One region of the Bradyrhizobium sp. CW1 genome, then DNA from elsewhere that is predicted to be linked to it. Evidence: predicted binding sites of a transcription regulator. Region 1 holds the regulator's gene; each other region holds the start of a gene.
The links. Region 1 encodes PhoB, which activates phosphate uptake and scavenging genes when phosphate is short. Its sites were predicted from a motif close to TGTCATNNANCTGTCAT; they were not measured.
Positions count from the first base shown of each region.

Region 1 (4,062 bases):
CGCAAGGCAGGCGCCGATCGGGAAGCCGCCGCCGAGCGCCTTGGCCAGCGACATCACGTCGGGTTCGACGCCAAGGCGGCGGTACGCGAACAGATCGCCGGTGCGGCCCATGCCGGTCTGCACCTCGTCGAAGGCGAGCAACAGACCCTTCTCGTCGCAGAGCTGGCGCAACGCCCTCAGGAAGGCGGGCGTTGCCGAACGCACACCGCCCTCGCCCTGGATCGGCTCGATCAGGATGCCGGCGGTCTGCGGACCGATTGCCTTTTTCACGGCATCGAGATCGCCATGCGCAACCTGGTCGAAGCCCTCCATCGGAGGGCCGAAACCTTCGAGATATTTTGCCGATCCCGTTGCGGCCAGCGTCGCCAGCGTGCGGCCATGGAAGGCGCCTTCGAAGGTGATCATGCGATAGCGGTCGGGATGACCCTTTGCGGCGTGATAACGGCGCACGACCTTGATCACGCATTCCAGCGCTTCGGCGCCGGAATTGCAGAAGAACACGAAATCCGCGAAACTTTCATTGCACAGGCGCGCGGCGAGCTTTTCGCCGTCCGGGCTCTGGAACAGATTCGACATGTGCCAGAGCTTGGTGGCCTGCTCCTGCAACGCCGCGACCAGCGCCGGATGGGCATGGCCGAGCGCATTCACCGCCACCCCGGAGGTGAAATCGAGATAGCGCTCGCCATTGGTCGCGATCAGCCAGCAGCCTTCGCCACGCTCGAAACCAAGGTCGGACCTGGCGAAAACGGGGAGCAAATGCGGCGCTGCGCTGTTAGTCATGATGGTCACTTGAATGTTGCGGACGGAGTGAGCGTGCATTGCGCAACGCACCATCGACCGGCCCGGAAAACGAAACGTGCCGCCTCTTGAGGGCGGCACGTGCGACTATCTTAGGCCTGGTGAAACGGGTGTCAATGCCGCCCGGAAAGCCTCGCGAAACGCTGAATCCGTAGTCTTGCGGTGCCGATTTAGAGGGATTTGGCCACGGAACATGTGGAAGCGAGTCGGCGGACTCTTGCGCGGGAGTCACGCCATATTGTAGCGTTTGGATTGTCAGATACGACATCTCGTGCAGTGGTTCTGATCTTTAAGTCCTTATGTACCGGCGTAAACGTTCGGGCGTTCAAGACGCGCCCGGCGAGCCTTAAGGGATTCTGGCGGCACGGGTTTTTGAAGGCTTAGGCATTCGCTGCGAGGCCCCAGGATGGCTGGCGCGCAGCGAGGGAAAGGGTGCAATGACGGTTTTGACCTGGTCCGATGATCGCGTCGAGCAGCTGAAAAAGCTCTGGGAGGCCGGACTTTCGGCCAGCCAGATCGCGGCGGAGCTCGGCAATGTGACCCGCAATGCCGTGATCGGCAAAGTGCACAGGCTCGGCCTTTCGGGCCGCGCCAAGAGCCCATCATCGGCAGCGCCGCGGCCGCGCAAGGCGCGCCCCGCGCAGCACATGATGCGGGTGAGCCGCCCGATCTCGCGCGGCAACACCGCGCTGGCGCAGGCCTTCGAGGTCGAGGCTGAGCCGGATCCGGTCACCTACGACAACGTGGTGCCGATGAGCCAGCGGCTGTCGCTGCTGGAATTGAACGAGGCGACCTGCCACTGGCCGGTCGGCGATCCCTCGAGCCCGGACTTCTTCTTCTGCGGTGGAAGGGCGCTGTCCGGACTGCCCTATTGCGCCCAGCACTCGCGCGTTGCGTACCAGCCCGCGTCGGATCGGCGCCGCGCACCGGTAAAGCCGGGTCCCCGTTAGTCGTCACGCGAAGACAGTTCAACAATTTCAGTGTCGTCCCGGCCTAGTGCGCAATTGCGCACGGGGGGCCGGGACCCATACTCCGAGCACGCAATAATCGTGCGGAAGGGGTCACTCCGAGTCTTCGCCAAACCACGTTCGGTGGTTATGGGTCCCGGATCAGCGCTCGCTTCGCTCGCTTGTCCGGGACGACGGCTGAGAATGCAGGGACAGCTCGCCAACAAACAAGCCTGCAACCCTACACCTGCTCCGCCTTCGCGAAGCGATCATCCAGCGCGTAGCCGGCGCCGCGGACGGTGCGGATCGGGTCCTGCTCGCGGCCGAGATTGAGCAGCTTGCGCAGGCGGCCGATATGCACGTCGACGGTGCGCTCGTCGATATAGATGTCGCGGCCCCAGACGCTGTCGAGCAGCTGCTCGCGCGAGAACACCCGTCCCGGATGCTCCAGGAAGAACTCCAGCAGGCGATATTCGGTCGGACCGAGATCGATCGGCCGGCCCGAGCGCGCCACGCGGCGCTTGTCACGGTCGAGCTCGATGTCGCCAAAAGCAAGGACGGTGGCGAGGCGCTCCGGGCTCGCGCGCCGCAGCAGGCCTTTCACGCGCGCCAGCAGCTCCGGCACCGAGAACGGCTTGACGATGTAATCGTCGGCGCCGGTCGCAAGACCCCGCACCCGCTCGCTCTCCTCGCCGCGCGCGGTGAGCATGATGATCGGGAGCTGCTTGGTCTCGGGACGGGTGCGAAGCCGCCGGCACAATTCGATGCCTGACAGGCCCGGCAGCATCCAGTCGAGCACGATCAGATCGGGGATGTGCTCCTTGAGGCGGGTGTCGGCGTCGTCGCCGCGCATCACCGTCTCGACGTCATAGCCGTCGCCTTCGAGGTTGTAGCGGAGAAGCTCGGTCAGGGCTTCCTCGTCCTCAACCACCATAATGCGTGCGCCCATCGGGTCGTCGCTCCTTAAGTCTTCAGGTGTTCGGTACCGTGTTGGCAAAGGTCGTCATGTCGCCCTTCGGCCGCTTGTCGGTGATCGCCTGGCCCTCGATCATGTAGAACACGGTCTCGGCGATATTGGTGGCGTGGTCGCCGATCCGCTCGATGTTCTTGGCGCAGAACATCAGATGGATGCAGAACGAGATATTGCGCGGATCCTCCATCATGTAGGTGAGGAGTTCGCGGAACAGCGAGGTGCAGATGGCGTCGACTTCCTCGTCGCCCTTCCACACCGCCATCGCCGCCGGCAAATCATGCGCGGCATAGGCGTCCAGCACCGACTTGACCTGCTGCTGCACGAGGTCGGTCATGTGCTCGAGGCCGCGGAACAGCTTGAGCGGATGGAAGTCCGTCTCCAGCGCCGCGACGCGCTTGCCCATGTTCTTGGCGAGGTCGCCGATGCGCTCGAGATCGGTCGCGACGCGCATGGCGCCGACGATCTCGCGCAGATCGACCGCCATCGGCTGGCGGCGGGCGATGGTGAGCACCGCACGCTCCTCGATGCGCTTCTGCAGCGCGTCGAGCTCGGTGTCGATGGCGACGACGCGCTGGCCGAGCGGGACGTCGCGGCGGATCAGCGCGTCGACGGACTCGACGATCATGCGCTCGGCGATGCCGCCCATCTCGGCGACCAGGCGAGTGAGTTCCTGGAGGTCGGTGTCGAAAGCCTTTGCGGTATGTTCAGAACCCATGTCGCGTCTCCTAGCCGAACCGGCCGGTGATGTAATCCTGCGTGCGCCGATCTGACGGCGACGTGAAGATCTTGCTGGTGTCGTCGAACTCTATCAGCTCGCCGAGATACATGAAGGCGGTCTTGTCGGAGACGCGCGCCGCCTGTTGCATGTTGTGGGTGACGATAGCGATCGTGTAATCCTCGGACAGCTCCTGGATCAGCTCCTCGACCTTGGCGGTCGAGATCGGGTCGAGCGCCGAACAGGGTTCGTCGAACAGGATCACCTCGGGCCGCACCGCGACGGTGCGGGCGATGCAGAGGCGCTGCTGCTGGCCGCCGGAGAGCGACAGGCCGGAGGCGTTGAGCTTGTCCTTGACCTCGTTCCACAGCGCGCCGCCGCGCAGCGCCTTCTCGACGCGGCCGTCCATCTCGGACTTCGAGATCTTCTCATAGAGACGGATGCCGAACGCGATGTTCTCGTAGATCGTCATCGGGAACGGCGTCGGCTTCTGGAACACCATGCCGACGCGGGCGCGCAGCAAATTGAGGTCCAGCCTGGGGTCGAGAATGTTGGTCTGATCGAGCATGAGCTGACCGGTGGCGCGCTGGCCGGGATAGAGGTCGTACATCCGGTTGAAGATGCGCAGC
Region 1 covers NZ_CP064684.1:7,794,886-7,798,947, forward strand. Annotated here, with positions in the region: gene IVB54_RS37305 (aspartate aminotransferase family protein) at 1-780, opposite strand, end outside; gene IVB54_RS37310 (GcrA family cell cycle regulator) at 1,236-1,748, shown strand; gene phoB (phosphate regulon transcriptional regulator PhoB) at 1,987-2,694, opposite strand; gene phoU (phosphate signaling complex protein PhoU) at 2,717-3,433, opposite strand; gene pstB (phosphate ABC transporter ATP-binding protein PstB) at 3,444-4,062, opposite strand, start outside.

Region 2 (4,062 bases), 650 kb from region 1:
AAGCTCGCGGCGTAAGCGCGGATTTGTGAACGGTGGCTCACTGCGAAGTGAGTAGTAGGTTACACGAAGGCGGCCTATCACAAGGCCGCCTTCACGCGTTTGCGGCAGGCTTCAGATGGGCCCGCCCGGCACAGAACCTCCCCTTGTACGGTTCTTGGACGGACAACAAATGTGTGAGGCCCGTAAGATTACGGTGACCATCCGGCGGTAAGATTTCCCTCTCACGAGCAATGGTGTGCGGCGTTCGACATGACAACAATGACGGCTTCTCATCTGGTTTCACGCTGGTCCGGTGCCCTCTGGTCGGGAGCTCTTGGTCTCTGTGCAATCGTCGCCGTCATCCGCCCTGCCGAGGCTGATCCCCGCGCCGTTGTCGAGTTGTTTACCTCGCAGGGCTGCTCCTCCTGCCCGCCGGCCGACAAGATCATCGGCGACCTCGCCCGCGATCCCTCGATCATCGCGCTGAGCATGCCGATCGACTATTGGGACTATCTCGGCTGGAAGGACACATTGGCCGATTCGCGCTTCTCTGCACGGCAGCGTGCGTATTCGCGCATGCGCGGCGACCGCGAAGTCTACACGCCGCAGGTCGTGGTCAACGGCTCCACGCATGTCGTCGGCAGCGACCGCACCGGCATCGAAAGCGCCATCGGCAAAACCGAGACGGGCACTGGTGTGATGAGCGTGCCGGTGACGATGTCGCTCGCGGGCAAGCAGATCAACGTCTCGGTGGCCGCGAGCAAGGAGCCGACGGCGTCCCACGGCGAGGTCTGGATCTGCTCGATTGCGAGGTCGGTGCCGATCGCGATCAGTCGCGGCGAAAATCGCGGACAGCAAGTGATCTATCACAACGTGGTGCGCAACCTGCTGAAGGTCGGCGACTGGACCGGCCGCCCGGAAAGCTGGACGGTGCCGATCGAGAACCTCACGCGTGACGGCGTCGACGGTGCCGTGGTCTATGTCCAGGACGGCAGCCGGGAGAGACCGGGCCCGATGCTGGGCGCGGCGTACACGTCGCTGCACTGACGCGCACTTCGAATCGTCCGACTCAAGCACACTCTCAATCCTCATGGTGAGGAGGCGCGTCAGCGCCGTCTCGAACCATGCAGGCCCTGCTGAGGCAGCTCGGCCTCGATCCTTCGAGACGCCGCTTCGCGGCTCCTCAGGATGAGGGGAAAGGGTTTTTGCTGAGATGCTGAGATATCCGTCGAGGCAGAAACATCCCGACCCAAACAATTCGACTCAAACAAAAAAGGACCAACTCGCGTTGGCCCTCCTTGTCGTGCGAACAGACCCGATCCTGACGGCCCCGGGGGGCTGGGGGCTGAGGAATCCGGAACCGAAAGGACCGGGTCAACGCACATAGGTCTTTTCGCAACGCAGGGCGGCAGTCGCTTGGCGGAAAAGCGGCGACACTATGATTCCTGCTAACGATCCCGTGACGGTTTGCCGCGACAGAGTTCCACCGCTGCGTGTGGGCGGATTGGCTCCGATTCCAAGGTCCTTCCAAGGGCCCTTGCGGTGGGGAACAGTTGGCGCAATCATGCAACCGTCATGATCCGCGGTCGAGGGACGGTCTTCGCGGACGCGGTCATGCTGATGCGACAGGAGGCGGCCTATGAGTCTGTCGGAGGATACCGATCCGAGCGAACAGCGTGCGGCGGCGCGCCCCGCCGCTTCGAATGCGCAACTGAGCCGCGTGACGTTCAACCGGCTCGAGCTGCACCGTATTCTCAATCTCTACGGCCGGATGGTTGCCGAAGGCGAGTGGCGCGACTATGCCATCGACTTCCTCAGGGATCGCGCTGTGTTCTCGGTCTTTCGCCGCGCCTCGGAAGTGCCGATCTATCGTATCGAGAAGGATCCGCGCCTCGCGCGCAAGCAGGGCATGTACAGCGTGATCTCGGCGACGGGCTTGATCCTGCGCCGCGGCCACGAACTGGAGCGCGTGCTCCTGGTGATCGATCGCAAATTGGCGGTGGTGTAGCAGGGATCCAGTAGCCCGGATGAGCGTAGCGACATCCGGGTCTTTGCTTGCAGCGTTCCCGGGTATCGCTTCGCTCACCCGGGCTACGGGCCTTACTTCCCCGGCACGCTCTTGGCGCCCTCGCCGAGGCTCCGCTGCATCATTACCGTGTCCAGCCAGCGGCCGAATTTCAGCCCGACGCTGGGATGCGTGCCGATCATTTTGAAGCCGGCCCTGGTGTGCACGCCGATCGAGCCGGCATTGGTGGAATCCCCAATTACCGCGATCATCTGACGGAAGCCGCGTGCCTCGCATTCGACGATCAGCCGCTCCAGCAGGAGCGCCCCGATGCCGCGGCGGTGGAAGGATGGATCGAGATAGATCGAGTTCTCGACCGTGAAGCGGTAGGCCGGGCGGGGCCGGTAGGCACCGGCATAGGCGTAGCCGGCGACGCGCCCGTCGAGGATGGCGACGAAATAGGGGTAGCCGCCGTCGATCAGCGTGCGGTAGCGGCGCGTCATCTCGGCAAGGTCGGGCGGCTCCAGCTCGAACGTCGCGGTGCCCTCGCGGACAGCCTGCCGATAGATGGCCGTGATGGCGGGGAGGTCGGCCTCGGTGGTGGGCCTGATATCGGGTGCGGACATGCCGCAAGATTAGAGCCTTCCCGGGGCGGCTGGAAGAGGCAACCGTGCTTCCTCATACTCCGTCCTTGCGAGGAGCCCTTGCGACGAAGCAATCCAGAAATGCACCAGCGGAGGGACTCTGGATTGCTTCGCTGCGCTCGCAATGACGGTGGGTGTTGAGAGGCTCGCCCCAAACAAAAACCCCGGCCTCTCGGCCGGGGGTTGCTGTCGTCCACTCTGGGCTGGCGCTTAGTCGCGCTGGCCGAGGAGCTGCAGGAGCAGCGTGAACAAGTTGATGAAGTTCAGGTACAGCGACAGCGCGCCGGTGATGGCCGCACGCTCTGCGATGTCATCGCCGGCCGAAGCGTAACCGTAGATGTAGTCGTTCTTCAGCCGCTGGGTATCCCAGGCGGTGAGGCCCGCGAACACCAGCACGCCGACCACCGACACGACGAACTGCAGCACCGAGCTCGCCAGGAACAGGTTCACCAGGCTCGCGATGACGATGCCGATCAGGCCCATGAACAGGAACGAACCCATTCCGCTCATGTCACGCTTGGTGGTGTAACCGTAGAGGCTGAGCGCGCCGAAAGTCGCCGCGGTGATGAAGAACACCCGGACGATCGAGGTGTGCGTGAACACCAGGAAGATCGAGGACAGCGAGACGCCCATCAGTGCCGCGAACACCCAGAACAGGATCTGGGCGGTCGAAGGAGCGAGCCGGTTGATGCCTGCCGAGATCACGAACACCATGGCGAGCGGCGCGAGCATGAACAGCCACTTCAGGGGGCTGACGAACATCGCGTAGCCGAACGGCGTCAGGAACAGCTTGCCGACCCGCACGGCTTCCGGGGTCGGAACGTCCGTCACGGCGGCCATGTAGACGCCGAGGGCGGCAAGGCCGGTGATGGCCAGGCCGATGCTCATGTAGTTGTAGATGCGCAGCATGTAGGCGCGCAGGCCGGCATCGACCGTCGCGGCGTCAACACGCCCGGCGGCCCTGCCGAAAGGAGAAGCGTAATTGCGGTCTAGGTCCGACATGGTCGAATTCCCGTTGGTTGGTCCGGTCCGGCATGAGGGTCGCCATGCCGCCGGTTCGTCAAATTCTATCTCGGATACCGATGTCTGCCGACTAAATTTTGGCTAACAATCGGGGCTCCGAACCCATTCGATATGTGGGAAACTAACACATTCGCTGCAACCGTCCACGCGCGGCTGAATGTCGCCCTTACCTGCAATCCAGACGAGCGGACGTGGTTAATCGCTGGAATCGTGCGATTTCGCTCCCGTGCCGCCGCCCGCTACCATTTGTCACAAATTCCGCAACACCGTGGCGGGCTTTTTGTTCAACGCCAGCAGGGTGCCGGCGAGCCCGAGGCCGACCGTGACGACCAAGGCAGCCGCGACCACGCCGGCTGCGCTGCCGCCCTGCCAGACGAAAGTGAGGGTCATCAGCCGGGTCACGATCATCCA
Region 2 covers NZ_CP064684.1:165,553-169,614, forward strand. Annotated here, with positions in the region: gene acnA (aconitate hydratase AcnA) at 1-15, shown strand, start outside; gene IVB54_RS00820 (DUF1223 domain-containing protein) at 250-1,026, shown strand; gene IVB54_RS00825 (DUF2794 domain-containing protein) at 1,619-1,987, shown strand; gene IVB54_RS00830 (GNAT family N-acetyltransferase) at 2,080-2,610, opposite strand; gene IVB54_RS00835 (Bax inhibitor-1/YccA family protein) at 2,839-3,630, opposite strand; gene IVB54_RS00840 (FtsX-like permease family protein) at 3,901-4,062, opposite strand, start outside.
Region 2: a site for PhoB is predicted at 1,540-1,556, ahead of IVB54_RS00825 (DUF2794 domain-containing protein). Genes of this name have one in related genera too.

Region 3 (4,062 bases), 1.2 Mb from region 1:
GCAGCACTGTGTCTGGCCGCGATCGGCGCTGAAGTGAATCTGCGCACGCTGTTCGCCCACTTTGGCAACTTCATCAGCTATTTCGACCGCATCCTCACACTCGACACCGGCCAGCGGGTCTGGACCGATGTCGGCGAGTGGCTGTGGGGCTGGCGCAAATGGCTGAGGATGCTGGGCGAGACTTTGCTGATCTCCTATGTCGGCACGCTGATCGGCGCGACTTTTGCGTTTTGCCTGAACTTCTTTGCGGCTGAAAACACCTCGCCCGCGCCGTGGTTGCGCTTCGTCGTGCGGCGCCTGCTCGAATTCGCCCGCACGGTCCCCGGCATCGTGTTTGCCCTGATCTTCGTGATCGCCTTCGGGCTGGGGCCGATGGCGGGCGTGCTGGCGATCGCGATTCACTCCACCGGCGCGCTTGGAAAGCTGTTCTCGGAGATCGTCGAGAACGCCGACATGAAACCGGTCGAAGGCGTCCGCTCGACCGGCGCGAGCTGGCTGTCCTGCATGCGCTTCGCCATCCTGCCGCAGGTCACGGCGGGCTATGCCAGCTACGCGCTGCTGCGTTTCGAGATCAACGTCCGCGAGGCCTCCGTGATGGGCTTCGTCGGTGCCGGCGGCATCGGCCAGGAGCTCGTCGTCGCCATCCGCAAGTTCTACTACTCGGACGTCAGCGCCATCCTGCTCACCATCATCGTCACGGTTTTCATTATCGACATCAGCACCGGCTGGCTGCGCGGCCGCCTGTTCGGCAAGGAGGCGCGGACGTGACGGGGCCGCAGGACATTGACACATCAGCGCTTCGCGCGCGCTACCCTGATGTGTTCGACCGGCCGGCTTCGGCGCGGCTCCCGATGCCGGCGATGATCGTCGCGGCGCTCGCGGTTCTGATTTATGGCCTCATCGATCTCGACTTCTCGCCGTCGCGGTTGTTCGCGGGGCTCAGCCAGCTCGGTTGGATCAGCCTGATGATGATCCCGCCGGATCCCGGCTCGTCGCTGCCGGTCTATCTGAAGGCGCTGGGCGAGACGCTGTCGATTGCGCTGCTCGGCACGACGCTGGCCGCGGTCTTCGCGCTGCCGGTCAGTCTTCTTGCCGCGCGCAATGTGGTGCCGTCGAGGATTTTGCGGTTTCCGGTGCGGCGCTTCCTGGATTCAATCCGCGGAGTCGACACGCTGATCTGGGCGCTGGTGTGGATCAACGTGGTCGGGCTCGGCCCGTTTGCCGGCGTGCTCGCTATTGCCGTGTCGGATTTCGGCGCGTTTGGAAAACTGTTCTCGGAGGCGATCGAGGGCGCCGACCAGAAGCAGGTCGAGGGCATCCGCGCCTCCGGCGGTAGCGCGCTGCACGAGATTCGCTTCGGCCTGCTGCCGCAGGTCCTGCCCGTGATTGCCGGGCAGGTGCTCTATTTCATCGAGTCGAATACGCGCTCGGCCACCATCATCGGCATCGTCGGCGCCGGCGGCATCGGCCTCCAGCTCGCCGAGCAGATCCGCGTGCTGGAATGGCAGAAGGTGTCGTTCCTGATCCTGATGATCCTGGTCGCAGTCGCCGCGATCGATTTCGTTTCGGGCAAATTGCGTTTTGCGATTATCGGGCGGCGGGCGGTGGCGTAACCTTCTTCCTTCTCCCCTTGTGGGAGAAGGTGGCGCGAAGCGCCGGATGAGGGGTCTGCATCCTCAATTCAGATCAGTGCGCGGAGGCAACCCCTCACCCGTCTCGCCGCTAGCGCGGCGAGCCACCCTCTCCCGCAAGGGGAGAGGGGCAGAGGGCAGCCAGTTCACCCGTTCTCCACCAGAAATTCCACCCGCTCCGCCGCAAAGCGCGAATGCTTGGTGACCAGCGGCTTGCCGTCGAGATCGTGATCGGTGGCGTCGACCACCAGGATCGGCCGTCCCAGCGCCAGATCGAGCCGTGCGGCGTCGGTTGCGTCGACGATACCGGCGGTGATCCGGGTCGCGCCGCGGCGATAGTCCCGGACGCCGTAATGCTCGAGCAATTTCGTCATCGAGCGGGTCGCGGCAAAGACGTCGCCCGCAGCGGGGAATAGCTGTGCCGATAGCCACGTCGTGGAGACACAGATCGGCGTGCGGTCGGCGAGGCGCATCGCCTCGATCCGGACCAGCGGTGCGCCGGTCTTGAGGCCAAGCTCCCGCGCGAGTTCGCGGGTCGCAACGTCAGCGGACGCCTCGATCAGCCGGCCATGCGGTTCGCGGCCGTCCGCGCCGACGATCTCGGAGAAACGGGTCCGCGAGCGCAGTGGATAAGCGAGCTTCTGCGCCTCGACATAGGTTCCGCTGCCGCGTTCTGCCCGCACGATGCCGCGCTCGGCAAGCGCGGCCAGCGCGCGTCGCACGGTGTGGCGGTTGACGCGATAGGTTTCGGCGATCTCCACCTCGCCCGGCAGCTTGTCGCCCGCCGCAAAGCGGCCGTCGGCGATGCCGCGCTCGATGCCGTCGGCAACGAGGCGCCACAACGCGACGCCGGAGGAGGCTGTGTCCTGCATGCTCATGTGGCCGGGAAGCTACTCCAGAAATCACGCCTTTGTCACGAAACAGTCATGGCGCTCCCGTATCAAGTTGTCTAGTATCATAGACAACTTGGATTCGGCAAGTTCTGCAGAGAAGTCGGTGGATGCGGTGACCCAGCACAATAATCAGCAAGCCCAGCGCAAGGCCGCAATGTCCGTGCTGGCGCACGCGGAGGCGGGCGAGATCGCCGCTCGCCTCCACGCTCTCGCTTTGCCGGCGCATCAGGATCTGCGCGCGCCGGAAAACGGCCTCGTCATGCTGCGCGGCCGGGTCGGCGGCGATGGTGCGCCGTTCAACCTCGGTGAAGCCACGGTGTCGCGCGCCGCGGTGCGGCTTGCGAGCGGCGAGGTCGGTTTCGGCTACACGCTCGGCCGCGACGGCGAGAAGGCGCGGCTGATCGCGCTGTGCGATGCCCTGGTGCAGTCCAGCGATTTCGGCGCCGCGGTGGAGCGGGACATTATCGCGCCGTTGCGTGAGCAGCTGATGGTCAGGCGCAAGCAGGTGGCGGCCCAGACCGCCGCGACGAAGGTTGATTTCTACACCATGGTGCGCGGTGAGGGGTGAGATCATGACCACGATTGCGGAACTGCCGCCGGGGTTCGCCGATAAGGTCTTGTCGGCGCAATCGACCTTTCGCTCGGTCATGGACGCGATGGCGCGGCCGGGATCGGTGCAGCGCATCGTGCCGACATCAGGAGCGCCTCGTGTGATGATGCGCGGGACGGCCGCGATCGCGCTGACGCTGTTCGATCACGACACGCCGCTCTGGCTCGATGCGCGCATGCATGAGACTTCCGACGTCGTGAAATGGCTGAAATTCCATACTGGTGCGCCGGTGGTGCAGGATTCTTCCATCGCCAGCTTCGCGCTGATCAGCGACGGCGGGGCGCTGCCTTCGCTGGAGCGCTTCGCGCTCGGCACCAGCGAATATCCGGATCGGTCGACCACGTTGATCCTGCAGGTCGAGAGTCTCGATTCGGGACGCAGCTTCGAGCTGCGCGGGCCCGGCATCGACGGCGTCGCCACGCTCCAGGCGTCGATCAAGCCGTTCGACGTGTTCGAGCGACTTCGTATTAACGAGGCGCTGTTTCCGCGCGGTATCGATGTGGTGCTGGTCGCCGATGACGCCATGGTTGCGATCCCGCGCACCACGCGTATCGTGAGCAGGGGAAGCTAAGCATGTATGTCGCAGTCAAAGGCGGCGAACGCGCCATCGAGAACGCCCATCGCCTGCTCGCCAGTGCGCGGCGTGGCGACCAAAGCGTTCCGGAAATCTCGCTCGACCAGATCTCCGAGCAGCTTGGTCTCGCCGTGGACCGCGTCATGAGCGAAGGCTCGCTCTATGACCGCGAGCTCGCGGCGCTCGCCATCAAGCAGGCGCGCGGCGATCTGATCGAGGCGATCTTCCTGGTCCGCGCCTTCCGCGCGACGCTGCCCCGCTTCGGCGCCAGCGAGCCGGTCGAGACCGGCGCGATGCGGATACGGCGGCGGGTGTCCTCGACCTTCAAGGACATTCCCGGCGGCCAGATCCTCG
Region 3 covers NZ_CP064684.1:662,144-666,205, forward strand. Annotated here, with positions in the region: gene phnE (phosphonate ABC transporter, permease protein PhnE) at 1-768, shown strand, start outside; gene phnE (phosphonate ABC transporter, permease protein PhnE) at 765-1,613, shown strand; gene phnF (phosphonate metabolism transcriptional regulator PhnF) at 1,778-2,509, opposite strand; gene phnG (phosphonate C-P lyase system protein PhnG) at 2,628-3,092, shown strand; gene phnH (phosphonate C-P lyase system protein PhnH) at 3,097-3,705, shown strand; gene IVB54_RS03075 (carbon-phosphorus lyase complex subunit PhnI) at 3,708-4,062, shown strand, end outside.
Region 3: a site for PhoB is predicted at 2,543-2,559, ahead of phnF (phosphonate metabolism transcriptional regulator PhnF). Genes of this name have one in related genera too.

Region 4 (4,062 bases), 3.3 Mb from region 1:
CGACTTGACGCGGATGTTCTCCGACAAGCCGGGAATGCCGGGACGCAGGCAGCAGATACCGCGCACCACGAGTTCGACCTGCACGCCGGCCTGTGAGGCCTCGTAGAGCGCGTCGATGATGTCGGGGTCGACCAGCGCGTTCATTTTCATCCAGATCGCAGCAGGCCGGCCGTGCCGCGCATGCGCGGTCTCGCCCTGGATGTGCTCGATGATGCGCTTGCGCAAGGTCAGCGGAGACACCGCCATCTTTTCCAGATCGCTCGGCGCAGCGTAGCCGGTGATGAAGTTGAACACGCGCGCGGCGTCGCGGCCGATGGTCGGCTCCGAGGTGAAGTAGGAGAGGTCGGTGTAGATGCGCGCGGTCACCGGGTGGTAATTGCCGGTGCCGGTGTGGACGTAGGTCGTGAGGCTGCCGCCCTCGCGCCGCACCACCATCGAGAGTTTCGCGTGGGTCTTCAGTTCGAGGAAGCCGTAGACGACCTGCACGCCGGCGCGTTCGAGGTCGCGCGCCCAGCGGATGTTGGCCTCCTCGTCGAAGCGGGCCTTCAGCTCGATCAGCGCGGTGACGGATTTGCCGGCTTCGGCGGCTTCCACGAGCGCGCGCACGATCGGCGAGTTGCTGGAGGTGCGGTAGAGCGTCTGCTTGATGGCGACGACGTCGGGGTCGCGCGTCGCCTGCTGGAGAAACTGCACCACGACGTCGAAGGATTCGTAGGGGTGATGGACGACGAGGTCCTTCTGCCGGATCGCAGCGAAGATGTCGCCGCCTTGCTCGCGCACGCGCTCGGGATGGCGCGGCACGTAAGGGGTGAATTCGAGATCGGGCCGGTCAAGGCGGGTGAGCTGCGAGAGCTCGTTCATGGCGAGCACGCCATCGACCAGGAACACCTCGTCGTCGGCGGTCGACAGCGCGTGCTGCACGAAACTGCGCAGCTGCTCCGGCATCTTGGCGTCGATCTCGAGTCGGATCACCGAACCGCGGCGGCGGCGCTTCAGCGCGGTCTCGAACAGGCGGACGAGATCCTCGGCCTCTTCCTCGATTTCGAGTTCGGAGTCGCGGAGGACGCGGAAGGCGCCCTGGCCGTGAAGATTGTAGCCGGGGAACAGGCGGTTGATGAACAGCGCGGTGGCCTGCTCCAGCGAGATCAGCCGGACGACCTTGCCGTCAGCCGGCAGACGGATGAAGCGGTCGATCTTGCCGGGCATGCGGATCAGCGCGTTCATCTGCTTGCCGTCGGCGGCGCGCGTGAGCTGGAGCGCGATGGTGAAGCCGAGGCTCGGAATGAACGGGAAGGGGTGGGCCGGGTCGATCGCGAGCGGCGTCAGCAGCGGGAACACGTTGCTGAGGAAGTAGTCCTCGACCCAGGTTCGTTCCGCCTTGGTGACCTCCTTGCCCTCGACCAGCACGATACCCTCGTCGGCGAGCGTGCCGCGCAGGTCGCGCCAGATTGCCTGCTGGTCGGAGGCAAGCTGCGAGACGGTCCGGTTGATGAGCGCGAGCTGCTCGGACGGGGTCAGACCGTCGGGGCTGCGCTCAGCAATACCCTCGCGCACCTGGGCCTTGATGCCGGCGACGCGGACCATGAAGAACTCGTCGAGGTTATTCGCTGAAATCGACAGGAATCGCACCCTCTCCAGCATGGGGTGGCTGGGATTGACCGATTCCTCCAGGACGCGGCGGTTGAAGTGCAGCCAGGAAAGCTCGCGATTGATGAACCGCTCGGGGCTCGATGCGATCGCCGGCGGGCCTTCGGCTTCCGGGGCTTTTTCTTTAACTTCAACAGCTTGCGCAGAATCCATCAGAAGTCGGTCCATCCAGTTCGCCCCAATTTGCGACTTACGCGCAAAACCCGCGGGAGCATGTGTTAGAGCGATGACGTTTCGATGACATTGATGTTCCGCCGCCCGGCCGCGTCAACCCGCCTTGGTCAGACATCCCGGAGCAGCTCGGCCGCCAAGGCCCGGGTGACGGGGCGGCCGAGGCGCAAGGCCTCGCTGTCCAGCAGGTCCACAGCCCGTCGGGCGGCGGCCGAGGACCGCTCCAGGCGAGTGGCGAGGTAGCTGACCACGCTCTCGTCCACCGCGAGCTGGCGGTCGGCGCAGAACTTGACGATCAGGCCGCGGAAGAGCTGGTCGTCGGGCGGCAGCAGCGAGACAACGGGGACGGCGCGGAGCCGCGAGCGCAGGTCGGCGAGCTCGATCTCGAGAGACGCGGGCACCTCGCGTCCGGTGAAGAGGACGTAGGCGCCGTCCTCGCGGGCCAGATTCATCAGATGGAACAGGGCGCGCTCGTCGAATTCCCTGGCTTTGGGATCCTCGACCACCAGCGCGCCGGTGGCGAGCGCAGCCGGGACGGCCTCGGCGGTCAGCCCATTGGCCGTGGTCGAGCGGGCGCCTGAAGCCTCGGCCCAGATCGCGGCGAGATGGCTCTTGCCGCTTCCTTCCGGGCCGGCCAGCCACATGATTCGGTTCGGCCATTCCGGCCAGGCGTCGATGAGGGCAAGACCGGCGGCGTTGACGGGGCCTTCGAGGAAATTGTCCCGGCTCAGGCTCTCCGCATGCGGAAGCGAAAACGCCAACTGTCGGGGATGAACGCGGCTTGGCACGCTTGCTTTGCTCCGTGCCGGCGTGCCGGCTTCGTTTGACGAGATGCGACCTAATCGAGCGGGAGTTGGCCTTTTACGGGGCCGCTCCCAACTCACTTGGCCTCGATCGTGCTCATGTGCCGCAACCATTCGACAAGATAGAGCGACACGGAGGAGAGCGTGAAGACCGTGACGAGGCCCATCAGGATTATATCATAAGGACCGGGTTTGAAGCCGAAGGCGAGGGCGGCCAGCACCAGCGCCGCGAACGCCACTTGGGCCACAGTGTTGAGCTTGGATACCTTTGAGGGCTTCATCTCCACAGGTCGGTCGAACAGCCACGATATGATCACGGCGGCGACGATCATGATGTCGCGCGAGACCACCAGGATGACGATCCAGCGCGGAATCGCGCCCCAGATGCCGAGCGCCATGTAGATCGAGACCAGCAGCGCCTTGTCGGCGAGCGGGTCGAGCAAGGCGCCGAGCTCGCTCGTCATGTTGAAGCGCTTGGCAAGGAAGCCGTCGACCGCGTCGCTGATACCGGCGATCAGGAATACGGCGAACGCCACCTCCATTTGGCTCGACACGATGGCCCAGACGATGATCGGGACCAGCATGATGCGGCCCAAAGTAATGATGTTCGGTATACTCACACGGCGCTTCCCGGCACCCGGCCTGACCTCGAATTCGGCCCTTTGGAGGCTGAACCGGTTGATATCTCTACATAGTATACGGCGGCGCGCCATGCGAGCCATTGCGCGTCCCCGGAATTCGACGTAACCAGCCGCAAACCCACTGGAAATCGGGCATGACCGACCGCAAAAACGGCCTCACTTACGCCGATTCAGGCGTCGATATCGATGCGGGCAACCGCTTGGTCGACCTGATCAAGCCGATGGTGCGCGCCACCGCACGGCCCGGCGCCGACGCCGAAATCGGCGGATTCGGCGGCCTGTTCGATCTCAAGGCGGCCGGTTTCAAGGATCCCATCCTGGTGGCCGCGACCGATGGCGTCGGCACCAAGGTCAAGATCGCGATCGAGACCGGCCTGCATGGCGGGATCGGCATCGACCTCGTCGCCATGAGTGTCAACGACCTCGTGGTGCAGGGCGCCGAGCCGCTGTTCTTCCTCGACTATTTTGCCTGCGGGAAGCTCGATCCGGAGGCGACCGCGTCGATCGTCGCCGGTGTCGCCGAAGGCTGCCGCGAATCCGGCTGCGCCCTGATCGGTGGCGAGACGGCCGAGATGCCCGGCCTCTACAAAGACGGCGACTACGACCTCGGCGGCTTTGCCGTCGGCGCCGCGGAGCGGGGCACGCTCTTGCCGCGCAAGGACATCGCCGCCGGCGATGCCGTGATCGGGCTCGCTTCGTCGGGCGTGCACTCCAACGGTTTCTCGCTGGTGCGCAAGATCGTGGAACAATCCGGCCTCGGCTTCGGGGCGCAGGCGCCGTTTGCGCCCGTCATGACGCTG
Region 4 covers NZ_CP064684.1:4,486,726-4,490,787, reverse strand. Annotated here, with positions in the region: gene IVB54_RS22135 (RNA degradosome polyphosphate kinase) at 1-1,800, opposite strand, end outside; gene IVB54_RS22130 (DnaA/Hda family protein) at 1,929-2,606, opposite strand; gene IVB54_RS22125 (CDP-alcohol phosphatidyltransferase family protein) at 2,699-3,241, opposite strand; gene purM (phosphoribosylformylglycinamidine cyclo-ligase) at 3,397-4,062, shown strand, end outside.
Region 4: a site for PhoB is predicted at 1,874-1,890, ahead of IVB54_RS22135 (RNA degradosome polyphosphate kinase). Genes of this name have one in related genera too.